Regions from separate parts of the Thioalkalivibrio sp. ALgr1 genome, predicted to be linked through region 1. Evidence: predicted binding sites of a transcription regulator. Region 1 holds the regulator's gene; each other region holds the start of a gene.
The links. The regulator FliA, encoded in region 1, starts transcription of late flagellar genes. The targets are predictions, from matches to a motif close to GCTAAAGTTNNNNNNNNNNCNGCCGATA.

Region 2: a site for FliA is predicted at 3,597-3,624, ahead of F466_RS0108090 (flagellin). Genes of this name have one in related genera too.
Region 3: a site for FliA is predicted at 5,059-5,086, ahead of F466_RS0105195 (chemotaxis protein). Genes of this name have one in related genera too.
Region 4: a site for FliA is predicted at 2,344-2,371, ahead of F466_RS0111905 (flagellin). Genes of this name have one in related genera too.

Annotation. Positions count from the first base shown of each region.
Region 1 is NZ_KB905134.1:289,091-296,231, reverse strand. It holds gene flhF (flagellar biosynthesis protein FlhF) at 1-946, shown strand, start outside; gene F466_RS0109090 (MinD/ParA family protein) at 933-1,757, shown strand; gene F466_RS0109085 (RNA polymerase sigma factor FliA) at 1,754-2,515, shown strand; gene cheY (chemotaxis response regulator CheY) at 2,575-2,955, shown strand; gene F466_RS0109075 (protein phosphatase CheZ) at 3,058-3,834, shown strand; gene F466_RS0109070 (chemotaxis protein CheA) at 3,914-6,046, shown strand; gene F466_RS0109065 (chemotaxis response regulator protein-glutamate methylesterase) at 6,049-7,141, shown strand, end outside.
Region 2 is NZ_KB905134.1:76,338-83,478, reverse strand. It holds gene F466_RS0108110 (L-lactate permease) at 152-1,687, opposite strand; gene F466_RS0108105 (hypothetical protein) at 1,760-2,383, opposite strand; gene F466_RS0108100 (MliC family protein) at 2,514-2,891, shown strand; gene F466_RS0108095 (hypothetical protein) at 2,833-3,510, opposite strand; gene F466_RS0108090 (flagellin) at 3,705-4,832, shown strand; gene F466_RS0108085 (hypothetical protein) at 4,850-5,608, opposite strand; gene F466_RS0108080 (PAS domain-containing methyl-accepting chemotaxis protein) at 5,850-7,141, shown strand, end outside.
Region 3 is NZ_KB905133.1:175,054-182,194, reverse strand. It holds gene pheT (phenylalanine--tRNA ligase subunit beta) at 1-1,578, shown strand, start outside; gene F466_RS0105230 (integration host factor subunit alpha) at 1,583-1,882, shown strand; gene F466_RS0105225 (MerR family transcriptional regulator) at 1,866-2,222, shown strand; tRNA gene F466_RS0105220 (tRNA-Pro) at 2,282-2,358, shown strand; gene F466_RS0105215 (flagellar brake protein) at 2,457-3,173, opposite strand; gene F466_RS0105210 (flagella synthesis protein FlgN) at 3,292-3,777, opposite strand; gene flgM (flagellar biosynthesis anti-sigma factor FlgM) at 3,791-4,105, opposite strand; gene flgA (flagellar basal body P-ring formation chaperone FlgA) at 4,237-4,971, opposite strand; gene F466_RS0105195 (chemotaxis protein) at 5,215-6,144, shown strand; gene F466_RS0105190 (protein-glutamate O-methyltransferase CheR) at 6,418-7,141, shown strand, end outside.
Region 4 is NZ_KB905137.1:10,663-17,803, reverse strand. It holds gene F466_RS0111915 (flagellin) at 448-1,683, shown strand; gene F466_RS13865 (flagellar protein FlaG) at 1,758-2,189, shown strand; gene F466_RS0111905 (flagellin) at 2,450-3,730, shown strand; gene fliD (flagellar filament capping protein FliD) at 3,958-5,310, shown strand; gene fliS (flagellar export chaperone FliS) at 5,329-5,742, shown strand; gene F466_RS0111890 (flagellar protein FliT) at 5,792-6,175, shown strand; gene F466_RS0111885 (bifunctional (p)ppGpp synthetase/guanosine-3',5'-bis(diphosphate) 3'-pyrophosphohydrolase) at 6,286-7,141, opposite strand, start outside.

The sequences.
Region 1 (7,141 bases):
GGCCGCACAGTGGGCGGCGCGGCATCCGCTGGCGGCGGAGTGCAAGGCGCGTCTGATGGACCGTGGGTTCAGCGAGTCACTGGCGCGCAGTCTCGCCGGGAGTATTCTCGACGACAGCACGGTGGAGCAGGCCTGGGAGAGGCTGCGCGCACGCCTTTCCGGGGCGATCGCGACCCGCCATCCGGACATCCTGGATGAAGGTGGCGTGCTGGCCCTGGTGGGGCCTACGGGGGTGGGCAAGACCACTACACTCGCACGCATTGCCTTGCGTCAAATCCGTCGTATGGGTGCGGATTCGGTTACGCTGGTCACACTGGACACCCAGCGCATTGGGGCCACGCGCCAGCTGCAGGCGTTCGCGCAGATGGCGGGCGTGTCATTGCGGGTGCTGCAGAGCCCGCGCGAGTTGCGCGACATGACCGCGCGAGCAGAGGATGGGCATCTGATTCTGGTCGACACCGCCGGGCAGGCACCTTCCGCGGTGGGCGACGAGTCGCTGTTTGCCGGCTGGCCGGACCATGTCCGGCGCGAGAGCTGGCTGGTCGTCTCCGCGACCACTCAGGCGGCGGCGCTGCGAAGGGTGCTGGATGCGTTCCGGAAGACGGAGCCATCGGCGCTGGTGCTGACCAAACTCGACGAAGCCGAACAGTTGGGGGAGACGTTGTCGGTATTGCTCGATCAACACCTTGGGCTCACGTTTGTCAGCGATGGACAGCGGATTGCCGAAGACTTCCACCGGGTCGAGACGGGCGATCTGACCCGGCGGGCGCTCGGCGAAGAGCGCGGCCCCGCGCGTCGATCCTCCCGCGATGAACGATGGACCGATGCAAGCCTGGCGGAGTTCTCGAATGCCGGCCGCAATGCGCCGTCGCCGCGCCGTACTCAGGATGCGGGCGTTCTGGAGATGATCCATCCGGTGGGGAAAGGACGCTATGCCACGCACTAATCAGCCGTTGAAGGTCATTGCGGTTGCCTCCGGCAAGGGCGGCGTCGGCAAGACCAATGTGTCGGTCAACCTGTCCGTGGCGCTCGCGCGGCTGGGCCGCGAGGTCATGCTGTTTGATGCCGACCTGGGGCTGGCCAATGCCGATGTGCTGCTCGGACTGCGACCCGAGCGCACCCTGCATGACCTGGTGACCGGACAGGTGGACGACCTCCAGGATGTGCTGATCGAGGGCCCGGAGGGGATCAAGGTCATCCCGTCGGCCTCGGGGATCGCGGCGATGGCGAATCTCACGCAGCTCGAGCACAACGGTTTGATCCAGGCATTCAGCGCCTATTCCAAGCCGCTGGATGTGCTGGTGGTGGATACGGCAGCGGGCCTGCAGGAATCCGTCACGACCTTCTGCCGGGCGGTCCAGGAGACCCTGGTTGTCGTCTGCGACGAGCCGGCGTCCATCACCGATGCCTATGCCTTGATCAAGGTGCTGCATCGCGATCATGGCATGCGGCGTTTCCGGCTGGTCACGAATATGGTCCAGGACCGCGCGGGCGCCGAGCGCTTGTTGCAGAAACTCACCACGGTTTGCGACAACTACCTGCCGGAAGTCATCCTGGATCTCGCCGGTTACATCCCGATGGACGAGCATCTGCGCAAGGCCGTACAGAAACGGGCACCGGTCGTGCAGCAATATCCGGGCAGCCCGGCGGCCAAGGCCTTTACCGAACTCGCCCGTGCGGTCGACCGCTGGCCGGTGGCCCGTGGTGCCGATGGTGGTGTCGGGTTTTTCGTCGAACGGATGCTGCAGAGCGCATGATGGCGACGCGTAATCGCCTCCACGGATACGAGAACGTGGCCGCAGCCGGCCACGAGCAGCGCGTCGCGGAACATATCGAGCTGGTGCACCGCATCGCGCACCATCTGATGGCTCGCCTCCCTTCCTCGGTCCAGGTCGATGACCTGATCCAGGCCGGCATGATTGGCCTGCTGGAGGCCGCGCGGCAATTCGAGGGCGGGCAGGGCGCGACGTTTGCGACCTACGCCGGGATTCGCATCCGTGGCGCGATGATCGACGAGTTACGCCGCAGTGACTGGACCCCGAGATCGGTGCACCGCAACAGCCGCAAGATCGCCGAGGCGATCCAGACGGTCGAGGCCAGGGAGGGGCGTGCGGCGCGCGGGGTCGAGGTGGCCGAGGAACTCGAGGTCCCGATCGACGAGTACTACTCGATGCTGCAGGACCATGCCGGCGCCCATCTGTTCGCGCTGGATGATCTGGGCGGCACCGATGGTGATGCGGACCGGGTGATCGAGGGGCAGGAGGCCTCGCCCTCGCGCACGATCGAGGCCGGGGAGTTTCGCGAGGAGCTGGCCGCCGCGCTGGGCGATTTGCCCGAACGCGAACGTCTGGTGTTGTCGCTTTATTACATCGAGGAGCTCAACCTGCGCGAGATTGGCGCGGTACTCGGGGTGACCGAGTCGCGCGTCAGCCAGATCCGCAGTCAGGCCGTTATCCGACTGCGCGCGCGCCTGGGCTCCTGGCTCGAAGACGGCGAGGCTTTGCAGTTATTCTGAAGGCCAAGCTCTAGTACTCATATGAATCATTTATCCCGGAGTGACCTGTGGACAAGGGAATGAAAATTCTCATCGTGGACGACTTCTCCACGATGCGACGGATCATCAAGAACCTGTTGCGTGATCTTGGCTTCAACAACACCCAAGAGGCCGATGACGGCAGCACGGCATTGCCGATGCTCCAGAACGGCGACTTCGATTTTCTGATTACCGACTGGAACATGCCCAATATGCCGGGCATCGACCTGCTGCGGGCGGTTCGTGCCGACGAGAAGCTGAAGACGATGCCGGTGCTGATGGTGACGGCGGAGGCCAAGCGGGATCAGATCGTCGAGGCGGCCGAGGCGGGCGTGAACGGCTACGTGGTGAAGCCCTTTACTGCGGAAACCCTCAAGGAAAAGATCGACAAAATATTCGAACGCATTGAATCCCAAGGCTAGTTTGGGATTCGGTGTCGAAGTCTCCTGGTCCAGACAAATGGATGGCCGGGGGATCGATCCCGGTCATCACGTTCGGGATGGGGAGCGAGCAAGGGGCTTTGGATGACAGACCAAGAACAATCGATCAGTGAGCAGCAAATCGCTCGCGCGCGGGAGCTCGTGCAGGTTCTGGAGGCAGGGGATGAGGTGGCCGCGCGCGCGTTGATCCAGGATCTGGCGCGCCCCTACGACCGGGAACTCTTCGACGAGCTCGGAAAGCTTACGCGCGACCTGCACGAGGCCTTGCAAAGCTTCCGGGGGGATTCGCGGCTGGTCGAGTTGACCCAGGCCGAGATCCCGGATGCCCGCGAGCGTCTCAATTATGTGGTCACGATGACCGAGAAGGCCGCGCACGAGACCCTGACCGCGATCGAGACGAGTCTCCCCATTGCCGAATCGTTCAGCCAGCAGGCCGGCCAACTGACGGCGAAGTGGACCCGTTTTCGCAATCGGCAACTCTCGGTCGACGAGTTCCGGGAATTCGCTCGTGAGCTGGACGAGTTTTTTGCTCAGGCCAACGACGATACCGAAGAGCTGCGCCGCCTGCTGTCGGAGGTTCTGATGGCGCAGAGCTACCAGGATATTACCGGGCAGGTGATCCGGCGCGTGATTCAGCTCGTGACCGACCTGGAGGAGAACCTGGTCACGCTGATTCGGCTGTCCAGCGGGCGTATGGAGACGGTCGAGGCTGCGGAGAAGACGCTGGATGACGATGCCGAGCGGCGTGAGGGCGATCGGCGTGGACACGGGCCAGCAGTGCCGAAGACTCAAGATTCCGGCCAGGATGTCGTTCAAGGACAGGACGAGGTGGACGATCTGTTGTCCAGCCTGGGCTTCTAGGTAGCCCGCTGATCCCTGAATCGGCGGCTTCCCGGCGCCCACCCCTCAACGGCAAGCCTCACCGGAACGGAGAGACCGAATGGCCATCGACCCCAACGACGAAATCCTTCAGGACTTCCTGATCGAGGCCGGGGAACTGCTCGAAGGACTCAACGAGCAGCTGATCGACCTGGAACAGCATCCCGATGACCGGGATCTGTTGAACGCGGTATTCCGCAGCTTTCACACGATCAAGGGTGGCGCGGGCTTTCTGAGCCTGGATCCGCTGGTGACCGTCTGCCATCACGCAGAGGATGTGTTTAATCTCCTGCGCAATGGGGAACGTCAGGTCGACGGTCACCTGATGGATACCATGCTGCGGGTCCTCGATACGTTGAACGTGATGTTTGGCGACCTCCGCTCCGGGGTCGATCCGACGCCCGCGGAGGCCGATCTCGTCGAAGACCTGCGGCGGATGGCCAAGAATGAAGACGTGGCCGGCAATTCCGAACCCGCCGCAATCGCGACGCCAGACGTGCCCCCCGAACCGGAGCCGGAACCGGCACCCCCCGCCGAGGTGGAAGCCACTGCGAAGGCTGGAGGGGATGAGTCGGGGCTGGTCGGTGCCGATGACGAGATTACCGATGACGAGTTCGAGGCCCTGCTGGATTCGCTGCACGGCGATGGTTCGCCGCAGGCGGCCCAGGACTCCGCTACGCCGTCGACTGAGGACGCCGGGTTGCCCGACACCGATTCGGATGCAGCCGGGCCAGGGGACGACGGCGAGGACCTGATTTCCGACGATGAGTTCGAGAACCTGCTGGACGAGTTGCAGGCACGAGGTCATGGGCCTCCTGCCACTGCAGCGCCGGCACCCGCTGTGACTGAGTCGTCCCCGCATGAAGAGCCGAGCGTGGAGCCCGAAGCCGCTGGCGCGACACAGGAACCGCCGGCTCCCGAAGCCAAGCCACAGGCGTCTTCGCCTGCGGCCGGGGCGGCCGGCGCCCGGCAGGCCCCTCAGGGCGAGGCCTCGGTCCGTGTGAACACCGAACGTCTCGACGAGATTATGAATCTGGTCGGGGAGCTGGTGCTCGTGCGCAACCGCCTGAGCATGTTGCGAACCCAGCACGTGGATGACGAGCTGGGCAAGGCCATTAGTTCGCTGGCGCTGGTCACGTCGGATCTTCAGACGTCGGTGATGAAGACCCGCATGCAACCGGTGAACAAGGTCTTCAATCGCTTCCCGCGCGTGATCCGCGATCTGTCGCGCAGCCTGGGCAAGGAGATCGAGCTGGAGATCTTCGGCGAGGACACCGACCTCGACAAGAACCTGGTCGAGGCCCTGTCCGATCCGCTGGTGCATCTGGTGCGCAACGCCGTGGATCATGGGATCGAGACTCCGGAGGTGCGCGAGAAGGCCGGCAAACCGCGCAAGGGTACGGTGGTGCTCGGCGCGGCGCAGGAAGGCGATCACATCGCCTTGCTGATCAAGGACGATGGGGGTGGCATGGATCCGCAGGCCCTGCGGCGCAAGGTCGTCGAGAAGGGTCTGATGGAACCCGCGATGGCCGAGCGGATGACCGATCGCGAGGCCTTCAACGTCATCTTCATGGCCGGGTTCTCCACCAAGACCGAGATCTCGGATGTGTCCGGTCGCGGGGTGGGGATGGACGTCGTCAAGACGAAGATCTCGCAGCTCAACGGCACCATCGAGATCGATTCCGAGATCGGTGTCGGGACCACGCTGCGGGTGAAGCTGCCGCTGACCCTGGCGATCCTCCCTGCATTGATGGTCATCCTCGACGGGCGGCGATTCGCGATCCCGCTGGCGTCTGTCTCGGAGATCCTGGACCTGGATCTGACCAAGACCCATTACGTGGATGATCAGGAGGTCATTGTCGTAAGAAATCAGGCGCTTCCGGTTCACTATCTCAAGCGGTGGTTGAAGCCGGGGTTCATCCCCGAAGCCAAACCGGAATCGCATGTGGTCGTGGTGCATACCGCGGATCGCAAGGTAGGGCTGGTCGTCGATGATCTGGTGGGGCAGGAAGAGGTGGTCATCAAGCCACTGGGGCAGAACCTGCAGGGCGTGAAGGGCCTGGCAGGCGCGACCATCACGGGTGATGGAGGGATTGCGCTGATCCTGGATGTCGCCGATCTCGTGGGTTTGTTGACGCACAAGATCCCGTCGGCGGGCCGCACCCGGCGGCCTGCGCAAACAATCGAGGGCTAAGGATGCCGGTTAAGGTACTGGTGGTGGATGACTCCGGGTTTTTCCGCCGCCGCATTAGTGAAATTCTGGACGCCGACGCGGGGATCGAGGTCGTCGGCAGCGCGGAGAACGGCGAGGAGGCGATTCGCAAGGTCAAGGAACTGGACCCGGATGTCGTGACCATGGATATCGAGATGCCCGTGATGGACGGCATCACCGCGGTGCGCCGGATCATGGCCGAGAACCCCCGGCCGGTACTGATGTTCTCGAGTCTGACCACCGAGGGGGCCCAGGCGACCCTGGATGCGCTTGAGGCAGGGGCGGTGGACTTTCTGCCGAAGCGCTTCAGCGACATCGCGTCCGATGAGGACAGCGCGCGCATGCTGCTGCGCCGGCGGGTGCGCAGCCTTTCGCGCAGCCGGGCCCGTTCGGTCAGCCAGCCAGGGAGCGTGCGACCAGCGGTCGAGGCCCGCCCTTCTGCGCGTCGTGAAGAGTCCGACCGCAAGGCGGCCGAGGTACAGCGACAGGCCCCGCCGGTCAGTCGGCCCGCCGTGCCGCTGCGGCAGGTCCGCGCGGTGCTGATCGGGACGTCCACCGGGGGGCCGGTGGCCTTGCAGGAAGTGCTCAAGGCCCTGCCGGCGAACTTCCCACAGCCGATCTTGCTGATTCAGCACATGCCTGCGAGCTTTACGCCGGCCTTCGCGGAGCGCCTGGACGCCATGTGCCAAATTCGGGTCAAGCAGGCACAGGATGGCGATGTCATGCGCCCTGGGGTGGCCCTGTTGGCCCCCGGCGGTCTGCAAACCACGCTGGAGCGCGGCAGCCAGACAACGGTGCGCGTGACCGAGAGCCCGTTGGGCACGATCTACAAGCCCAGCGTGGATGCCGCGTTCAGCTCGGCGGTCGAGGCCTTGCGCGGGCAGGTGCTCGCCGTGGTGCTAACCGGGATGGGCGCAGATGGCCGCGAAGGTGCGCGGGCTTTGAAGACCGCCGGGGCGCAGGTCTGGGCACAGGACGCGGCCACCTCGGTGGTGTATGGGATGCCGGCTGCAGTCGCAGAGGCCGGGCTCGTGGATCAGGTGTATCCGTTGCCGGATGTGGGTCCGGCACTGGTCA
Region 2 (7,141 bases), 210 kb from region 1:
AGACGTTCCACCCCCGCGTGTGACTCACTGGTGTGCCCACCCAGCCAGTCAGGCCATCTACTCATGATGACCCACATCATCTGGCTCGTCGGCTTTGTCGTAATCGTGCTGGTGACCCTGAGCTTTCTCGGTTTCCCAGGGGGCCGGAGCTTCACCAGACGAGCGCCAGCAAGCCGGCCCCGAGACAGACCACCACCACGGGAACAATCGTCTCCCGTACCACCTGCCCTTCGCGCGCCTGGAGGCCGCAGGCCGCGGCCGCCATTGCGATGTTGTGCAACGAGATCATGTTGCCCACGCCTGAGCCGATCAGCTGCAAGGCGAGAATCGACGGCAGCGACAATGCCACTGCTTCCGCGGTGTCGGCCTGCAGGCGGGCAAAGAGCAGATTGGAGACCGTGGCACTTCCGGTCATGAACGACCCCAGCGCCCCCAGAAATCCGCTGAACAGCACGAACGTGCCCCCCAACCACCCGGCGAGGCTCTGCCCCAGTACCTGCGGCATCGAGGGGAGCCCCGCCGCGTTGAGCTCGGACATCAGCAGGATCTGGGTGAGCGCGATGATGAAGATCAGCACGATCGCGGCTACCCGCAGCTTGCGTCCAGTAGCCACCACGGCCTCGCCCAGCGTGGCGCGCCCGACGCGAAAAAGGATCAGTGCAGTCAGCAGCGCCAGGGCAAAGTAGAAATACGGCGTGTACAGCGGGGCCAGGCTCTGCCCCAGTTCCACCCCCTGAAACTCGCCCAGGGACCAGCGCACCGATTGCAGGGCCTCGCGCAGCGGCATCACCGTGCGCGAGGCAATCAAGGCCACCGACATCACGGCGAACGGCACAAACGCCACGAGTACCCGCTTGATCGGGGCGGGTTCGGTCTCGGTGTGTTGCGGGCTCGATGGCAGCAGAAAACCTTTGTGCGCGGCCAGTGAGATGACGACCATCGCGACGACGCCACCGACAATCGAGGGCAACTCCGGCCCGATCAGCCAGGCGACCAGGGCGTACGGAATACCGAACGCGAGCGCGGAGAGCACCGCGAATGGCACAAACTCGCGAAAACGCCCCTTCTCGTCCCCCAGCGTGGCAACCCAGGTCATGAAAATGGTGATGAACACGGCCAGCAGCGCGAGGATGAACGCCGTGCGCACCACCGCCTCCTGCACCACCGCATCGTCCAGTCCCAGCCCCGCGAAGCCGATCACCACCGGCGTACCCGCCGCGCCAAACGGCACCGCGGTACTGTTGCCGATCAGCGCGATCGCCACGGCCTTCAGCGGCTTCATGCCGAAATAGACGAGCAGGGGTGCCGCCAGCACGGCTGGAGTCCCGAACCCGGCGATACCCTCCACGAACCCGACCAGACCCCAGCCCAGCAACATCGCCAGCACGCGCGGATCGCGCGACACGCTGGCGATCACCGACTGGATCGCATCCATGTGGCCGGTTGCGATCATCACGTTCAGCACCAGCAGCGCGACGGCCACAATCAGCATGACCTCGACAAACACCACGCCCGCATCCAGCAGGCTCGCGCCCAGCACGGCCCCCGGCATCTGCCAGACCCACAGGGCAATAACCAGTGTCGCCAGATAGGCCAGTGGCGCGGCCTCGTAGGCCGGCCTGCGCAACGGGACCAGCCAGACAAACAGCACCACAAACGGCACCAGGGCCACCCAGAAAAGCGTCATGCGTGCGACATCCTCGAGAAAACGTTATCGGGAGAGTATCGCCTGTCCCGCGCAGAGGCCCACTGCGTCAGATCAATCGCGCGTATCCTCCTGATCCGGATGAACACGCCCAAAGCGACCCATGCCCCACCAAAGCATGCGATGGCTCAACCACCAGACCAGGGCGCAGCCGGCCATCAAGACCGCCAGCCACACATAGGGATGGACCAGGTCCTGCGGACGGGCCCAGGGCCCTAGAACCCAGTTCACGTTCGCCTCGGGCGTCGACAGCAGGTACGACACCAGCAAGACGGCCCAGCCCACCAGGATCCACAAACGCCCCGCCACCGGGTCGTATCCCAGGCGCCAGACCATCCACAACAGCACCAACGGAAGCGGCAGGTGGTACAGGGAGAACAGCCGCAGGTAGAGCGGAACCTCCGGATCGAACATGTAGGCGACAAAGCCGAAGGGCGGGTTCCCCAGCAGCACAAGCCCCAGCAAGAAATCGATCACCCACCCCATCTCGAGCAGGACCACGCCCACCGCCAGCATGCTCGCCAGGCGCCGGCTCTCCAGCCACGCCGCCGCGCACCCGGCGATCAGCGCGAGATTGGACAGCCAGAGGAAATTGAGCCAGCCATACTGGACCGCATAGACCGGTACCAGGACGCAGACAAACAGCAGGTAGGCAACCAGAAACCAGCGAGGAAACAAAGCGTAATCGCCTGACGGGGCCGGGCTCTCACTATAACGGTTCGAACCCGGAGTCACAGTGTTCCTTCACGTGCGACAGCCCGTTACGCGTATGATGAAAAGTCCATTCGACCCGCGGGAGAACCGGCGCGTGAGAACCTGGATTGCCATCAGCGCCACGCTGGTACTCGCCGCCTGCGGCACCCTGCCCCCGACCGCCGAACAGGCGCGCGATGTGCCCTACAGCTGCGATCGTGGGCCGAACCTGATGGCGAGCTTCAGCGACAATGAGGCCGAGCTGCGCTTTGGCCGTTCCAAGGCCGTATTACAGGCGACCGAGGTCGCCTCCGGGGCACGCTACGCCAACCCCGGCGAGCAGATCGTCTTCTGGACCAAGGGCGAAGCCGCCATGCTCGAATTCCACGGCATCTACTGGACCTGCCGCGTTCGCCAGCCCAATGCCGATGCAGCTACTCCGGCTCCACCGGCGCCACGGCACTGGAGTGCCGCGGCGGGTGTTCCTGAATAAACGCCTCCAGCCGGCCAAGCGCCTCGCCAGCACTGGAAAAGCCTTCCAGACCGCATTCGACCGAGCCTTCCAGATACGGTCGCATGCCCTCGCCAATGCTCGGCGTGTAACCCACGCCCGTGGTCGCCAGAAGCTCCGGATCCAGGCGCCCATCGGCATGGATGCGCTGGATCTGCAGTACCGCGATCCCCTCCGAGGTCACCCGGTCCTCGCGCACCAGTAACGTCTCGCCGTTATCGCACTCGGCGATCTGCAGTGCACCTTCCCTGGCCGTTTGTGCCATCTGGTGCTCGTAGCTGCGCGCCTCGGGGTCCTGCAGGATCACGCGAGCACCCTCGAAGGCCAGGGCCGCCAGCAACAGCATCCCCGCCAGCCCGAACAGCGTAGCCGCCACCCGCCGCCAGCCCAGCACATAACCGACAGCACCACCGACCAGCAAAAGCGGCGTACCCCACTCAAAGGTCCGGGCCAGCGGTACGGGCATAAAGTCGATCCCGCCGCCGAGCCCCAGCAGGGCGGTGACATAAAGCCAGACGATCCCCAGCCCGACCCCGAGCAGGATCGCGATCAGCGCGCGCCAGAACAGCGACTGCCTGCGCTCGGGTTGCGTATCGGCCATGCCCCTCTCCAATCCAGTCCAATCGGCGCAGCCTAAGCAAACACGCGCCGATGTGCACGCCGTACATCGTTTCGTGGCCTTGCAAGCCTAAAGTTTCCTCAAACCCCGCCGTTAAGCGAATGTAGACGGGAAATTCCGGCTGCGGAATCCGGCCCTTCGCCGGATCGCCCTTGTGGCGTGCGAGACCCGACAACATGGCCCAGGTGTTGAGTGTTGCCACCAACCTCCTGTCGCTCAATGCCCAGCGCCACCTGCGCCAGTCGCAGGCCGCCCTGCAGACGGCCTTCCAGCGCCTGTCTTCAGGCCAGCGCATCAACTCGGCGCGCGACGACGCCGCCGGGCTGGCCATCTCCGAACGCTTCACAACCCAGATCCGCGGCCTGAACCAGGCCATGCGCAACGCGCAGGACGGCATCTCGCTGGCCCAGACCGCCGAGGGCGCCCTGGGCTCCATGACCGGCAACCTGCAACGTATCCGCGAGCTGGCGATACAGGCGGCCAATGCCACCCTGTCGGCCTCGGACCGCGGCGCCATCGACCGCGAGGTTCGCCAGCTCCTGGCCGAGAACGACCGCATCGCGACCCAGACAACCTTTAACGGCCGTTCGCTGCTGGACGGGTCCATGGGCACCGCGTTCTTCCAGATCGGCGCCAACGCCGGGCAGACCCTCGCCATCGACCTCGGCAACAGCATGCGCAACCGCTTCGTGGGCGACATTGCCAGTGCCTGGTCCGGCGAACTGGAGGCCGCCTTCGCCGGCAATCCGCTGGAGGTGGATCAGGATTTCTCCATCCGTGTGGGCGAGCGCGACCCAGTGGAGATCCCTGCGGGACCCTATCGCTCCCCCCAGGAACTGGCGACCGCGATCGACCGCGCCCTCGGATCAACCGGCCGCGCGATCCTGACCGACGACGGCCGGCTCAACCTGATCGCCCGCGAGACCCTGACGATCTCGGGGGAGACCGCCCTCGCCACGCTCGGGCTGCCGGCCACCACCGAGCCCGGGGGGAGCCTGAACGATATCGACCTGACCTCGCGCCAGGGGGCCAGCGACGCCCTGTCACGTGTGGATGCCGCGCTGGATGCGGTCAACGCGCGGCGCAGCCAGTTCGGGGCCATCCAGAACCGCTTCGAGTCGACCATCACCAACCTGGGCATCACCAGCGACAACCTGGCGGCGGCCCGCAGCCGCATTCTGGACGCCGATTACGCGGCCGAGGTCAGCCGCCTGGTGCGCGCCCAGATCCTGCAACAGGCCGGGCTCGCCGTGCTCGTTCAGGCCAACGCGCTACCCCAGACCTTCCTGCGGCTGCTCCAGTAATCAGGGGGCCGGCGCGCCTACTCCCCTGCGGGTCGGGCCGCCGCGCCAGAGAACTCCGGCCCCCGGACATCGTCATCGGTCCAGCCACGGTCCTGGTCACGACTGGTCACCCACCATTCGTGAACGAACAGCCGAATCGGCCCAAGCACGCGTTCTTCGAAACGCGATGGCAGCGTATACGGGCCGACCTCCTCGTACTCCAGGAAGGTCGTATCGACATGGGCATTCCGGGTCGGCTCGAAGCCGGTCAGGGTGATATGCACCCGATAGAGCCGATCGGTTTCGGGGTGGATCCACATCACCACCTGATCCTCGTCCGCCTTGCCAAAGCCCGGCTGGATGGTCGCCAGCACGCGACGGTAGTCCACGCCGCCCTCGCGGCGATCCGCCAGCCGCGTCATTGAGGTCGCGCGGTGTTTCACGAAGGTCGGTCCGTAGTGGAACAGCTTGCCGGCATCGGTCGTCATCGCGGTGGCACGAATCCGGTCCTCGTCCTCGCTCCGCTCGCCGTCGTAGTACACGCGAATCTCGTCACGCTGGCGGATCACCGTCTTGGTGCCCTCCGGCCCCGTGTAATGGACTGCGTACAACTCGTCCGCCGGGCGGTAGCGCTCCTCGCCCTGGCCACGGTAGCCACCATCCGCCACCAGCGGCTGCACACGCTGAACCATTCGCCCCCACTCGCCGTCCGTAGCCTGGTTCAGGTCCCCGTCGTACTCGCGAAGATCCCCTCCGTGCGCGGCCATGGTCCGGTCGAACAGTTCCTGGGCCGTCATTCCGTCGGCGAAAGCCCGGCCCTCATCGGGCTCCGGGAAAGTAGCGGCACAACCCGCCAACAGCAGTACAGACACCACCAGAAGCGGCACTACCCATGCGCTCGCTCGCAACACCGGCAATGTCGTCTTGTTCTTCTTTTCCATTTCTGCACCCTCGAAAACCCTTTGTGTATAGTTCTTGTACAATGCGTGTACATGAAGTTCAATAGGGCATCATCAATCAACCGCTCAGGACGTACCCATGTGTGCAAATGCCACCCGGTTCCCCACCCAGGGGGCGCCCCTTGCGGTTTCCAGCGACGACGCTACGGCCATACTCGCGGCCGTCCGCGATGCCGTCGCCTATATCGAATTTGCGCCGAACGGTACGGTGCTCGACGCCAACTCGCACTTCCTCGAGACTGTCGGTCATCCCCGCGAGGATGTGATCGGCCAGCACCACCGGATGTTCTGCGACCCGGACTACGTTCGCTCCATGGAATACCGCCAATTCTGGCGGCAGCTGGCTACGGGCGAGTCCCACGCCGGCACCTTCCCCAGGGTCACGCGGGCTGGCGAGACCATCTGGCTGGAAGCCACCTACTTTCCGGTACGCGATGCCCAGGGCGACGTGTACAAGGTCGTCAAGATCGCATCGAATGTGACCGGCAAGATGGAGACGCTCCACGACCAGGCAGCCGTATTCGAGGCGCTGGATCGTTCCCAGGCGGTCATCGAGTTCACGCCGGACGGCACCATCCTCAAGGCCAACGACAACTTCCTGCAGGCCGTCGGTTACCCGCTCGAACACATTCAGGGCCAGCACCACCGGATGTTCTGCGACGACGCCTTCTACCGCGAGAACCCGAATTTCTGGCAAGACCTCGCCCGCGGGCGCTTCATGAGCGGCAAATTCCGCCGTTTCAAGTCCTCCGGCGAGGAGATCTGGCTGGAGGCCACCTACAACCCGATTCTCGATGACCAGGGTCATACCGTGAAGGTCATCAAGTTCGCCACGGACATCACCGCCAGCGTGCACATGGCCGAGCGCACCCGGGAGGCCTCCGCCATCGCCTGCGAAATGGCCCAGAAAACCGCGGATGGCGCGCAACGCGGAGAGGCCTCGCTGGAGGCCAATGCGACCAACTCCGAACAGATCCGCCAGCATGTGGCCGAAACCAAATCGGCGATCGATCGACTCAATGCCGAGGCGCGCAGTATCGAGTCGATCATCGAGACCATCCGCAGCGTGGCGGAAACCACCAAGATGCTGTCCCTCAATGCCGCTATCGAAGCCGCGCGTGCCGGAGAGCAAGGGCGCGGCTTTGCCGTGGTGGCACAGGAGGTCCGCAAGCTCGCGTCCGATACCCGCGACGCCACCAGTCAGATCGCCGAGGTCATTCATGGCAACCTGCAAAGCACCCAGGCGATCGCAGAGCGCATCGACACCGTGAACCAGGTGGCCGAGCAAGGGCGCCAACAGGTCCTGTCGGTACAGCAGATCATGGCCGAGATTCGCGAAGGCGCCAGCCACGTCGTCGAATCCGTCTCCTC
Region 3 (7,141 bases), on a different contig from region 1:
CAGCCCCTGCATGCGTTCGACGCGGGCCGTCTGGGTGACACCATCGAGGTGCGCTGGGCGCGCTCCGGCGAGGCGCTGACCCTGCTGGGCGGGGACCAGAAAGTCGAGCTCGCCGAGCAGGACCTGGTAATCGCCTCGGCCACCACTGCGGTGGCGCTGGCGGGGATCATGGGCGGCGCCGACAGCGCCGTGGATGACGACACGACGCGGGTGGTGCTCGAGTGTGCCCACTTTGCCCCGCTGGCACTGGCCGGGCGCGCGCGGGCCCATGGCCTGCACACCGATGCCTCGCATCGCTTTGAACGTGGTGTGGATCCGACCCTGGTCGAGCGGGCCATGGAGCGTGCTACGCGTCTGTTGCTGGAGATCTGTGGCGGGCAGTGCGGGCCGGTGGAGCGTGTCGGCGAGCTGCCGTCGTCTCATTTCGCCCAAGCGATTCGACTGCGCCGGCCCCGCATCGAACGGCTGCTGGGGACGACGTTCGCGGATGAAGAGGTCGAGCGCATCCTGGGCGCCCTGGGTTGCCAGGTCGCTTCCTCGGATGACGGCTGGCAAGTCCGGGCCCCGCGTGCCCGCTTCGACATGGAGCGCGAGGAGGACCTGATCGAAGAGCTGGCGCGGGTGCATGGCTACGACCGGTTGCCGCAGCGCCTGCCGTCCCCGGTGGCGCCGGCCGAGCGGCCACCGGCCTTGCGTGGTCTGCGCGATCAGCTGGCGAGTCAGGGGTTTCACGAGGTCATCAGTTTCAGCTTCATCGATGCCGAGGCCTCGCGGTCTTTCTATCCGACGGTGGAGCCGCTGGGCCTGGCCAACCCGATCTCCAGTGACTTGGCGGTAATGCGCCCCGGCCTGTGGCCCGGTCTGGTCGCCACGGCGGCCTATAACCAGGCGCGCCAGCAGCCGGACCTGCGCCTGTTCGAGCATGGCCTGCGATTTGTGCCGGATGCCTCCGGCCTGCGCCAGGAGCCGCGTCTCGCGGGCCTGCTGGGCGGGCGGGCGCAGCCGGAGCACTGGGAGGCCGCGTCGCGCCGCGTCGACTTCTTTGATGCCAAGGGTGTCGTCGAGGCACTTTGTGCCTCCGTGGAGGCGCCGCTGGGCTTTCGCTCGGAGAAACATCCTGCGCTCCACGACGGGCAGTCCGCGCGGATTATGGCGGGTGATCGCCCCATCGGTTGGGTCGGGCGTCTGCACCCGGCGCTTTGCAGGCAGTTCGATGTCGAGCCGGTGTATCTGTTCGATCTCGATGCGCGGGCGATCCTGCGCGCACCGGTCGCCCAGTTCGCGCCGCTGTCGCCATATCCGTCGATCCGGCGTGATCTTGCCCTGGTGGTGCAGGCGACCGTTCCGGCCGGTGATGTGCTGAACGCGATCGAAGAACTGGGGCTGGAGCTGGTGCAGGATGTCCGGCTGTTTGATGTCTACCAGGGCAAGGGCTTGAATCCGGACGAGAAGAGCCTCGCTTTGGGCTTGATTTTGCGGGCTTTTGATCGCACCCTAGGCGAACAGGACGTGGCAAGCGTCACCGACAAGGTCGTCGAGCATCTGCACGCTCGCTTCCAGGCAACCCTGAGGCAGTGATTCCATGGCAGCAGTGACGAAGGCGGATCTTGCCGCCACGCTGAACGAAGAACTGGGCCTGAACAAGCGCGAGGCCAAGGAATTCGTCGAGATGTTCTTCGAGGAGATGCGCCAGTCGCTGGAAGAGGGCGAGGGCGTGAAGCTCTCCGGCTTCGGCAACTTCATCCTTCGCGACAAGAACCAGCGGCCCGGGCGCAATCCGAAGACCGGCGAGGAAATCCCGGTCTCGGCGCGGCGCGTCGTCACCTTCCGCCCGGGGCAGAAGCTGCGCGAGAGGGTCGAAAGCTATGCTGGAAGCGAGTAACCACCAGGAACTGCCCGCGATCCCGGGCAAGCGCTACTTCACCATTGGCGAGGTCGCCGAGCTGTGTCAGGTGAAACCTCACGTGCTGCGCTACTGGGAACAGGAGTTCCCGATGCTCGAGCCGGTCAAGCGGCGGGGCAATCGGCGCTACTACCAGCGCCAGGACGTGATCCTGATCCGCCAGATTCGGGCCCTGCTGTACGAAGAGGGCTATACGATCAATGGCGCGCGACAGAAGCTGTCTGGCGACGAGGCCAAGGGTGATCGCCAGCAGGCACGCCAGATCATCCAGGATACGATCTCGGAGCTGGAATCGGTGTTGCGTGTATTGCGCGCCTGAGAGGTCTTCTGGTCCGGGTCCTTTCGTGGGGGCAGGGAATCGGATATGATTCGCGGCTTCGGGGCGTAGCGCAGTCTGGTAGCGCATCTGCATGGGGTGCAGAGGGTCGCAGGTTCAAATCCTGCCGTCCCGACCAAGTTCAACGACTTGAAGGATATTCTTCAGGTGAAAAAAGAGGCCGCATCGAGCGGCCTTTTTTGTGTCTGGAGTGAGGGAAGAGACTGGCCTCGTCTGTTACTCCATCGAACGCCGGCGCGCCTCGCGCTGATAGTGCAGCAGGGCGATGTTGAACTGCCGCTCCAGCCACTGGTTCATGCCGGTGACCTGGAAGCCGGCATACACGTATCCGTCGCGCGGGCTGCGACGGCGATTGGCCAGACGCAGGTCGCCGCCCAGGCGTTCGCCAACTTCGGGCAGTAGCAGGTTCTCGAAACGCATCGGGGTCCCGATCTCGATTGTTTCGACCCAGTCTTGTGGTACCTCCACGCACATCCCCTGGGCCGAAAGATCGGCCAGGTCCCCGATACCGGGCTCTTCCCATTCGCGGTACTGCAATTCGACGCGCGGGCGCTCGCTGATCGGGATATGGACGCGAAAGGTCTCGCGTCGCTGGAGATATTCCAGGGTCTCGGGATAGGGGCAGACGTAAAGGGCCCCGGCGTCCTCGCGTTCGATGCGCGAGACGGCGGTGGAGAAGCGTACGGCCACCCCGCGCAGGCTGGCGAATACCCGCATGCCAGTGCCTTCCTGGGCGTGGCGATTCGCTTCGATGGGCGTGAGTTCGTCGAGGAAGAGCTCGCGTGCACCGGAATCAAGGCGAACCAGCGCGGAGTTGTACAGCGGGCCATCGTCGTCGAGGCGGACGTTGACGAGGGTGAGCTTGTGATCCAGATCCTTGAGGATGCCGGCAATCCGCTCCGGCTTGTCGACGGTGTAGTCGGTCTCTTCCATGCGTGGCGTTGTTGTAATTATTGGGCCAAGCCGCACGGTACTGCCGAGCGGTCCGGAATGCCAGCCCCGGGTGTGAGGCGGAGAAGGGCGGAGAGGTGTCGCGCAGAGCGCGCGCGGGTCATGCGCGGGTGATGCGCCGACCGGTACGGCTGCCGGACTGGGTGCGGCCGTAGGGGTCGTAGGTGGGAGCCGGGCCGGGTTCCTCGCCGCGCAGGATCTGGATGGACATCTCCACGCGACGACGGTCGCGATCGATCAGTCGGGCATTCCCCTGGTTGAGGGTATTGCAGCGCTCCACCGAGCGGCGTAGCGCCTGCCAGTGGTCGTCCAGCTCGGCGCCTCCCTCGAGCCGACCGAACAGCCGTGCAAGTCCCTCGGGCGTATACGTTTCGCCGGCGGCCTCGATCGTCTCGCGCTGTCGCCGGCTTTCGGTTTCGAGTTCCTGCAGTAGCGTCTGCTTCTGGGCCACGACTTCGCGCAGGGTCTCGGCGGCCCGTGATTCCACCGCCCGGGTCTCCTGCAGCAGGATGTCCTCCATCTGGTGGCTCAGCCGAATCGAGGCCTCCAGCGAGCGGAGGAAGGCGTGGCGTTGTTCGGGCGACATCGTCGGGTCTCTGTTAGCGCAACAGGCTTTCCAGCTCGATCATGCGATCGGCTAGCTGTTCGTTGTCTACCGGGTACTGACCGTTGGAGATGGCCTCGCGCAGCTCGGCGACTCGCGCCTCGTCGAACGGGGCGTTGCTGGCGGCCCCGGAGGCGGCGTTCATTGCCTGCGCCGCGCCGGTCAGGGTGACAGAGTCATCCTGACGTACGGGTGAGGATGCATTGCCCTGGGCGCCTGCGTCGGGGCGAGAGGTCTCATCGCGGCCCTTCACGCTCGAGCTGTTGCCATCCGGGCGCAGGCCGGGGGAGTTCGGGCCTTTGATATCCATTATTCGGTTTCCTGTTTTTGCAATTCTACTGCAGGGGTTAGCGGCAGCACCGGCTGAAACTGTAGCCCCTTGAGCTGTGAATTTTCGATTCGCTTCACAGTTTGTGGATGGTGACGAGACACACCGCCATTCTACAGGGCAACGCGTACATGTCCGGACTCGAGCACCTCGCCTTCCACGACGCGTCCGGACGAGGTGTTCTTCACGCGGATGCGATCGCCCAGGATGCCATTCTCCAGCGCCTCGCCCTGCATGCGGATCACCACCGAGCCGTTCTCGGCCAGGATGGTGACGCGCTGGCCGCGGCTGACCACCTCGCGCTGGGTGACGTGCTGCTGGCCCAGGATCTGACCGGGCCGGATGTTGCGCCGGGTCTGCAGCCCCACCAGTTCGCCCTTGTTCTCGAAATAGCTCCCCGCATGGCGAGAGGTCTGAATTCGCTTGGTGCGCAGATCGCCGGGGAGGATCGTGTGCTGGCGTCGCAGGCTGCGGCTGGCGACCAGCACCTCGGCGTAGCGCTCGACCGTGACTGGCACATAGATCGACCAGCTGACGGGGGTCTCGCACTGAACCTGTACCGCCGTATTGCCATCGCGTCGCCCGCCGGGCGGGAACCGGGTCTCCAGTGCCTCGCTGCATCGGGCCAGGCGCAGGCGGTTGTCCAGCCGGCCGATCTGAATCTCTACCGCTTCGTCGCCTGGTGTGAGGTTCAACTCCTCCTGGATGAAGCGCTCCGCCGCCAGGCGGATGTTTTCCACTGCCTCGATCTCGGCCTGTGCCGCAATGGAGACCAGGGCCAGAACGACGCCCATGGCGGCCGAAAGCCACCAGGAGCGAATGGAAGGTTTGCGTGCTGACTGGTTCATTGGTCTGGATGCGCGTCGGCTTGTCAGGACTCGAGAGGTTTGCAGAGACGTGCAAGCAGAAAACATGCCAGGCAATCAGGAGCGTACCCTCAAGAGTCACAGCGGCCGGCCGTTATCGGGTCTAGAACGCGTGCAATCGGCATGCGACGGCGGGTTGTGGCATGACAGCGTCGGTCTGCGGGGTGCACACTGGGGCCGGCGAGTCGAGGTGGCTGGCCGCTGGGCGAGGGGGAGAGCAGGACAATGAGTCAATTCATTGACGATGTGAATCAGCGCACCCAGCTGGTGGGGCAGAACCGTATGGAGCTGCTCCTGTTTCATTTGGGGAGCTCGCAGACTTTCGGTATCAACGTATTCAAGGTGCGCGAGGTGATCCCGTCGCCGCCGCTGCGGCAGATTCCCGGATCGCTGAGTGTGGTGCGTGGTGTGGCTACCCTGCGTGGCGGAACCGTCCCCATCATCGATCTGGCGCGCGCGATGGGGCTGCGTACCGCCGTGGGCGAAACGGGCGACCACAAGGTGGTGGTGACCGAGTTCAACCGGTCGGTACAGGGGTTCTGGGTGTCCGCGGTCGACCGGATCGTCAACGTTAACTGGGAAGACGTGAAGTCCCCGCCTCGTGGGACCGGGCGCGAGTCGTTTCTGGTGGCGGTCACCGAGATCGACAACAAGCTGGTCGAGATCATTGACGTCGAACGGGTACTGTCGATCGTCAACCCGTTGCCATCCACGGTATCCGACGCGGTGCGCGCGGAGGCCGAGGAAGAACGCGCCAAGCATGGACAGCGCAAGATTGTGATCGTTGATGACTCCGTGGTCGCGCGCAAGCAGATCGAGGGTGCGATCAAGGGCCTGGGCTGGGAGTACGTGGTCTTCAAGGATGGTCGCGAGGCGCTGGATTTCCTGGAGGAGCAGGCCGAGGCCGGCACCGTGGACGAGGTGGTGGAGCTGGTGATTTCGGATATCGAGATGCCGCGCATGGACGGCTATACCCTCACCGCTCGAATTCGTGCGAACGATCGCCTGAAAGGCCTCCGGGTTCTGCTGCACTCGTCACTGAGTGGGGAGTTCAATACGGATATGGTCAAGCGTGCCGGGGCCGACGCCTTCCTGTCCAAGTTCAACCCCGACGAGCTGGCCGAGGCTGTGCTTGACCAGACCCGCAAGGACTGATGCCGGTGCCTGCGCCGTTTGCGTTAGTCGACCGAGTCGACCCTGGCGGCATGGAAGCGGTAACGGATTGCCGGCCGCATGAACATCAGCGGCCATGGCGCGCCGCATCGATCACCCGTTGGGATGCTGTCGGCGTCCGCGCGGTTGCACGTATACTGCATCCGTCCGGCATGGGGGATCGCGTGTTCCCCAGTCGGGTTTTCCGACACGCTGTCAAGGATTCGTCATCAACGTGCCCGTCCGCCCGTACCGTCGACTTTCAAGGATGACTTCGTGATCGACTCGCGTGACTACGAGGAGTTCTCGCGTTTTCTTTCCGAGTGCTGTGGCCTGGTGCTGGGCGACAGTCGTCAGTATCTCGTGTCGAGCCGACTGTCGCGGCTGCTGGACGAGTTCGGCTACAAGAGTGTGCCGGAGCTGCTGCACGCAATGCGCCAGGCACCCAACCCGCGCCTGCGCACGCGTGTGATCGACGCGATGACCACGAACGAAACCTCCTGGTTTCGCGATGGCTTCCCGTTCGAGATCCTGCGCCATGTACTGCTCCCGGAACGGGCGGAGAAAGGCGCAGGGATCAAGGTCTGGTCGTCCGGCTGCTCCAGCGGACAGGAGGCCTACAGCATCTCGATGGTGGCGTCCGAGTGGGAGGAATCGCGGCCCAAGCGTGTGGTGCCGGTATCGATCCTGGGTACGGATCTCTCGGAGAAGATTCTGGACGATGCCCGGCGCGCGGTGTACGACGGGCTGAGCATCGTCCGTGGCCTGAGCGAGGCGAGGCGCGCCCGCTTCTTCGAGACCGTGGCGGAGGGCCATCGCGTACGCCCGGAGATCCAGCGCCGCTGCCGTTTCCAGAAGCTCAACCTGATCGACAGCTATGCGGCGCTGGGCAAGTTCGACATCGTGTTCTGTCGCAACGTGCTGATCTATTTCTCCGCCGAGACCAAGCGACAGGTTCTTGACGGAATTGCCCGCCAGATGAATCCCGGTGGCTATCTGT
Region 4 (7,141 bases), on a different contig from region 1:
GCTGGCCTCCTACAGGGGGCAATCGGGCAACTGGGGGCCGCTTTGGTTTTCGTTGCCCAAGATCCGTATCTCTGAGGGTCCAGGCCGATTGCTGGGTGGTCTTGCTCCTTAGCAATGACGGTAGTAGTGGCTTCGGACCTGACACAGTTTTCTCGCATCACCTGGGTGCGTCAAAGCGGTTGTTCAGGACCACGGGGATGTAGCTGGCCTGTGTCCCCTGTGGCGCTGTGCGGCTTCGTATTGGCCGTGGCTGATGAGTGGTGTGGGCCGAAGCGCTGGGGGCGGTGAGAGGGCAGCGTGGCGGACACGTTCAGGCGGGCGGCAAAATTTTTCCGGGATCGGGTTAAAGGATTCGGTCGAGCGGTCGTTACTGTCCTCGAAGGCGCACGAGTGTTCGCCGAGGAAGCCGACCAAGGTGGTTCGGCATGACGCTACAGGAGCGTAATCATGTCTCAAGTCATCAATACCAATATCCTGTCCCTGAATGCTCAGCGCAATCTGAGCAATTCCCAGGGCGCGCTGGCTCAGAGCCTGGAGCGACTGTCCTCCGGCCTGCGTATCAACAGCGCCAAGGATGACGCCGCCGGTCTGGCGATCTCCGAACGCTTTACCACCCAGATTCGCGGCCTGAACCAGGCCGTGCGCAACGCAAACGACGGCATTTCGTTTGCGCAGACCGCCGAGGGTGCGTTGAGCACCGTGGGCGATGCGCTGCAGCGTATCCGCGAGCTGTCCGTCCAGGCGGCGAACGACTCCAACTCCGCCTCCGACCGCGAAGCCCTGAACAACGAGGCCCAGCAGCTGATCGCCGAGATTGGCCGCGTGGCCAACTCCACCGAGTTCAACGGCGATGCCATCCTGGATGGGGCGCTGCAGGATCTGTTCTTCCAGATAGGCGCGAATCAGGGGCAGAACATTGCCGTTTCTGGCGTGGACTCGCGTACCACCGAACTGGGCCGAGCCATCGCGATGGGTGAAGAAGGCCTGAGCCAGGAACAGATCAATGACGTCGGCATCACCCAGATCAGTAACATTACGATCAATCTGGACGAAGTCGGAGTGCTGGAAGGGCTTGATATCGACATCACAGTTAACCTGAGTGAGGTTACGTCGCTTGAGGATGCCGTCCGCGAGATTAATTCCTCTATCGCCAATTTCACCGGCGATGACGAAGACGTTGCCGCTGTGCGCAATGCGGGTTTGAGTGCGGCACTCGTGACCGACAATGACGGTGAAACGACCATAGCGATCCGCGGTAACTTTGACACGGACTTCGAAGTGGATGGCGGCGAGGTCACTCTTGATGCCGAGGACGGTGACGGCAACGCCATCACCATTGACTTGTTCGACGAAACCGGCTCGGAGGCCAAGAACCTGACGGACGTAGATATCGCGAGCCGCTTTGGCGCAACGGAAGCTCTGGCCATCGTCGACGGGGCTCTGAACCAGGTGAATTCCCTGCGTGCCGATCTGGGCTCCGTCCAGGTGCGCTTCGAGAACACCATCGCGAACCTGCAGGTGTCGTCGGAGAACCTGGAGGCGGCCCGTTCCCGGATCCGCGATGCGGATTTTGCCTCCGAAACGGCCGAGCTGACCCGGGCGCAGATCCTGCAGCAGGCGGGTACCTCGGTGCTGGCCCAGGCGAACGCGACGTCGCAGAACGTGCTGGCCCTGTTGCAGTAAGTTGAACCGGTAAAAGGCCATGAGACGGGCGGGTGGCCAGACGGTCACCCGCCCTTAATGGCGAGGGAAGCAAGATGAGTGATTCAATTGGCAGTATCACTTCATTGGTGTTTCAGCCTGCCCGTCAGGGGCAGGGCGATGCCTCGATGTCGGTTGCCAAAGGGTTGACCGATACTGCGAGTTCTCGGAATGCCAGTTTCGGGGATGTGCCGGCACGCCCCGATGCTCCTGAACGGGGGCTGGATGAGTCGACCCAGTCTGTGGATTTGGGAGAGTCGGAGGGCATGGAGCAAGTGGTGGAGTCGATCAACGCCTATTTGCAATCGTCCAAGCGTGCGCTGGAGTTCAGTGTGGATGATTCCAGCGGCCGGACGGTGATCACGGTCAAGGATGCCGAGCAAGACGAGGTGATCCGGCAGATTCCGCCGGAGGCAGTGGTGGCCCTGATTCGTCATTTCCAGGAACAGCAAGGCCTGGATGGTACGGGGGTCGAGGAACGGGCCTGACTGACCCGGGACATTGTCAACCACAGTGACTTTCGGCCGGGCTTGTCCCGGCTTTTTTCTGTCTGGCGACTTGGGTGTGCACCTGATGCGAGGGCTCGATAGAAGCAGTTGCGGACCCGACAGAGACACAATGACAAGAAAATCGAAAATTTGTGTTAAAGCTCACGGATAGCTTGTCGTTAACGGCCCTGAGAGCGGTTGAATGCCGCCATCGTGATCGCCCGAGGCGGTCTAAAGCTATGCCGTAAGGAGACGTAATCATGTCCCAAGTTATCAACACGAACATCCTGTCCCTGAATGCTCAGCGCAATCTGAGCCAGTCGCAGGGTGCCCTGGGCCAGAGCCTCGAGCGGCTGTCCTCGGGCCTGCGAATCAACAGCGCAAAGGATGATGCCGCCGGTCTGGCCATCTCCGAGCGCTTCAGCACGCAGATCAACGGTCTGAACCAGGCCGTGCGCAACGCCAATGACGGTATCTCGTTCTCGCAGACCGCCGAAGGTGCGCTGAGCACCGTGGGCGATGCGCTGCAGCGTATCCGTGAACTGTCCGTGCAGGCGGCGAACGACTCCAACTCCGCATCTGACCGTGAAGCTCTAAATAATGAGGCTCAGCAGTTGATCTCGGAAATTAGCCGAGTGGCGAACGAGACGGAGTTCAACGGTGACGCCATCCTTGACGGAGCGCTGAACGACATCTTCTTCCAGATCGGAGCCAACCAGGGTCAGAATATCGCGGTGTCAGGGGCAGATGCGCGGGCGACTGAGCTGGGTCGAGCTATTGCGATGGGGGATGCAGATGAAGACCAGAACGGTCTGACGCAGGAACAGCTTAATGACGTGGGTATTGATGAAATAGACGACATCACGATTAATCTCGACTCGGTTGGAGTTCTGGAAGGTCTGGATATCGACATTGAGGTGGCCCTAGCCGAAGACGATAGTGAGGGTGTCGAGGGCGTGACCTCTCTGGAGGATGCGGTCCGAGAAATCAACAGCGCGATTTCCTCTTTTGAAAGCGAGGACGAGGCAGAGGTGGAGGCGGTCCGAGCCGCGGGCCTCAGTGCAGCGTTGGTGACGGACAATAACGGTGAGACGACGATCGCTGTTCGAGGAAATTTCGACACATCCTTCGACGTGGACGGTGGTGAGGTGACCCTCGATGATGCTGATGAAGATGGTAACAACGCTTCGACGGTGGAGCTTTTTTCTGATACGCCCTCTGATGCCAAGAACCTGACGGACGTTGATATTGCGAGCCGATTCGGTGCGACCGAGTCCTTGGCGATCGTGGATGGAGCGCTCGATCAGGTGAACTCCCTGCGAGCCGACCTGGGCTCGGTGCAGGTGCGTTTCGAGAACACCATCGCCAACCTGGAGATCTCCTCGGAGAACCTCGATGCGGCCCGCTCCCGGATCCGGGATGCCGACTTCGCCGAGGAGACCGCGGAGCTGACCCGTGCCCAGATCCTGCAGCAGGCGGGGACCTCCGTACTGTCGCAGGCGAACGCCACGTCGCAGAACGTGCTGGCACTGTTGCAGTAAGCCAAGGATTCCAGTGAGTCCGAACGGCGGGCAGTCGCAAGGCTGTCCGCCTTTTTTGTGGCCAGGGCTGCGGAATTTGCGGATATGGACCAGAATAGAACCGAGTGCCGAACGCCCGTCATCACGATGTGGTCATGCGGGGCTCAAGAAATCGGTTTTCCGGTCGTTATTCTGCATAACGACGTGATCAAGGGCCTGGGTACCCGGGCCGCTAGAGGTAGCATCAGATGGCGATCAGTTCTCTCGGAGTCGGGTCCGGCCTGGACCTCAATCAAATCGTCGGGCAGCTCGTGGCGGCGGAGCGCGAGCCCAAGGAACAGCGCCTGAACCAGCGCGAGGAGCGCATTGACGCGCAGATCTCGGCATTTGGCGAACTGACTAGCAGCGTGGATCAGGTTGGTTCGGTGCTGGGCGATCTTTCCGGTTTCGAACCGGAGCAGTCGGCCAGCGTCAGCGACGAGGGGGTGGCCAATGTGACGGTCACCGGAGATGCCGATAACGGGGACTTCTCGCTGGAGGTCAACCAGCTGGCGCAGTCGCAGATTGTGGCCTCGGCACCGGGCGATTTCGACAGCGCGGATGACGCGGTTGGTGCGGGCGAACTGACGATCCAGGTTGGTTCGGGCGCCGCGGTAACGCTGGACGTCGAGGAAGGGATGACGCTGCGCGATCTGCGCAATGCGATCAACGACTCCGATGCCGGCGTGCGGGCATCCATCGTGAATGACGGTTCCGGGGCCCGCCTGGTTATGGAGGCCAATGAAACAGGCGCCGACAACCAGATCCAGGTGACCGCCGACGGCGATCCGGGTGGCCTGGGCCGCCTGGACAGCAACAATATGGTCGAGACCCGGGCGGCGCAGGATGCCGAAGCCGTGATTAACGGCCTTGCCGTTACCAGCTCTTCGAACACGCTTTCGGACACGATCGAGGGACTGGAGATCGAGTTGACCGGCGTGTCGAACGGGCCGACCACCGTGTCGGTATCCGAAGACCGGGATGAACTCGAGTCCCTGCTGCAGGGCTTCGTGGAGAACTACAACGCATTGATCGGCCGGACGAGCGAGCTGACCGCCTATGACCCGGAAGAGGACGAGGCGGCGATTCTGGCGGGTGACAGCACCGTTCGCGGTGTCCGCAGCCGTCTGGGCAATGCCCTGATCCAGCCGGCCGAGAACAGCGAAGCCAGCAATCGCACGCTAGCGGAGCTCGGAATTGTGAGCAACCGTGACGGCACCCTGAGCTTTGACAGCACCCGTTTCCAGGAGGCGATGGACCGTGACGGTTTCGAGAACGTCTCGGGCACCGTTCGCGAGATTGCCGGAAACATGCGCGAAGTCACCGACAGCTTTACGGGCCGCGATGGCCTGATTCAGGTGCGCCAGGACGGGCTGCAGAGCGACCTCAGCCGGATCGAGCGGCAGCGTGAAGATCTCGATGCCCGAATCGAACGAATGGAGGCGCAGTGGGTGCGCCAGTTTTCGCGGATGGATTCGATGGTCGCCCAGCTGCAGGCCACCGGCGACCAGCTCATGGGGCAACTGGCCAACACGCCACTGGCCAGGAACCAGTCCAGGTAATCTTGGGGAGAACACGACATGTACGGACCGGGTATGAATCGCGCGGTGAGTCAGTATCGGCAATCGGGCGCGCTGGCCGAGGCCCAGGTGGCCGATCCGCATCGTCTGATCCAGATGTTGTTCGAGGGAGCGCTGGAGCGCATTGCGGTTGCCAAGGGGGCGATGCAGCAAGGCAATGTGTCGCTCAAGGGCGAGAAGATCGGCAAGGCGATTGATATCGTCGAGTCACTGCGTGCGATGCTGGATCACAAGCATCGCCCGGAATTGGCCGGAAACCTGGATGCACTCTATGCGTACATGACCCGGCGTCTGCTGGAAGGCAACGCGCAGAATGACCCGGAGGCGCTGGACGAGGTCGCGAAGCTCCTGCGCGAGATAAAGGCCGGCTGGGACGAGATTCCACCGGAGGAACGTCAGCGCAAGGCCGGTTGAGGCGTCCGATCTTGACCGCGGGATTGCCGCGTGCTGTCGTTCGCCGATCATGACGACAAACGATGCGGGTACAGAGGACTCCGGTGCAACGCTGGAGGATGCGGTGGAGGCCGTACGCGGCCTGATGGACCAGGCCATCCGCGAAGAAGACTGGGACCGCCTGGAAGAGCTCGACCTGAAGGCGCGTGTGCTGGTCGAGCGCGCCTTTGGCGAAGAGCCCGTACCGTTGCGCGATGACACGGGCGAGGCCCTGCGCAGCGCGCTGGAACGCCTGTCGGCGTTCTACGAAGACACCGTTCCGATCCTGACCGAACGCCGCGGCGATGCCAGCCGCCAGTTGCGTGAACTTCGCGCGGGGCGGAAAGGCACCAACGCCTACGAGAATACCCGCCGTAACTCCATGCGCTCCGGGCCGATGAAGCCCGGCGGTTAGGGGCCTGTCCAACGTTGGATCGCGCAGAGGGCTGCGCTCCTACAGGTGGCCGTGTTGGCGTAGGAGGCCAGCCCTCTGGCCGATGCAGTAGTGCTTACGTAGCCGGGGGCTCAGGCTGATGGATTGGGGATGCGGCGCACGGACTGGACGCTGCCGAGGGATTGCAGGCGGTCGAACAGGGTGCTGAGTTCGCCGAGGTCGGTGATCTCGGCTTCGAGTTCCATGTGCACGCTGCGGTCGTAGGGGTCGGTGCGGGTGTTCACGCGCAGCAGGTTGATGCCGCTGGCGGAGAAGGCGTTGCCGACTTCGCCGAGCAGGCCGGCGCGGTCGTGGGCCTCGAGCTCGAGGGTGATGGGTTCACGTTCGGGCTCGTCGCCCCAGGAGACGGGGATCAGGCGGCCGCGCTTCTCCTCCGGCATACGCAGGATGTTGACGCAGTCGCTGCGGTGGACGGAGACGCCGGCCCCGCGTGTGATGAAGCCGACGATCGGGTCGCCCGTTTGCGGGTTGCAGCAGCGCGCGCGGGAGGTCAGCAGGCCGCCGACGCCGCGGATGCGGATCTCGTCGTCCTGGATGCGTTCTTCCCGGCGCGTTTCCGCAGGCCGGGGCGGGGCTGACTCTTCGGCACGGGCCTTTTCCGCCTGGCGCTGCTCGCGCAGTTGCTGGGAGATGCGCCCGGCGATCTGGCTCGTGGTGATATCCCCGGCGCCGAGCGCGATCAACAGCTCGTCGAAAGTCTGGAATTTCATGGCGTCGGCGAGCGCATTGCGGTCCAGATTGGAACCGCAGCCCAGACGCTGACATTCCCGGTCGATCAGGTGTTTGCCGGTGGCCAGGTGTTCGTCCTGGTGCTGCTGGCGGAACCAGGTGCGTACCTTGGAGCGGGCGCGGGCGGTGTTCAGGTAGCCGAGATTGGGGTTGAGCCAGTCGCGGCTGGGGCCGCCCTCGCGCGTGGTCAGCACCTCG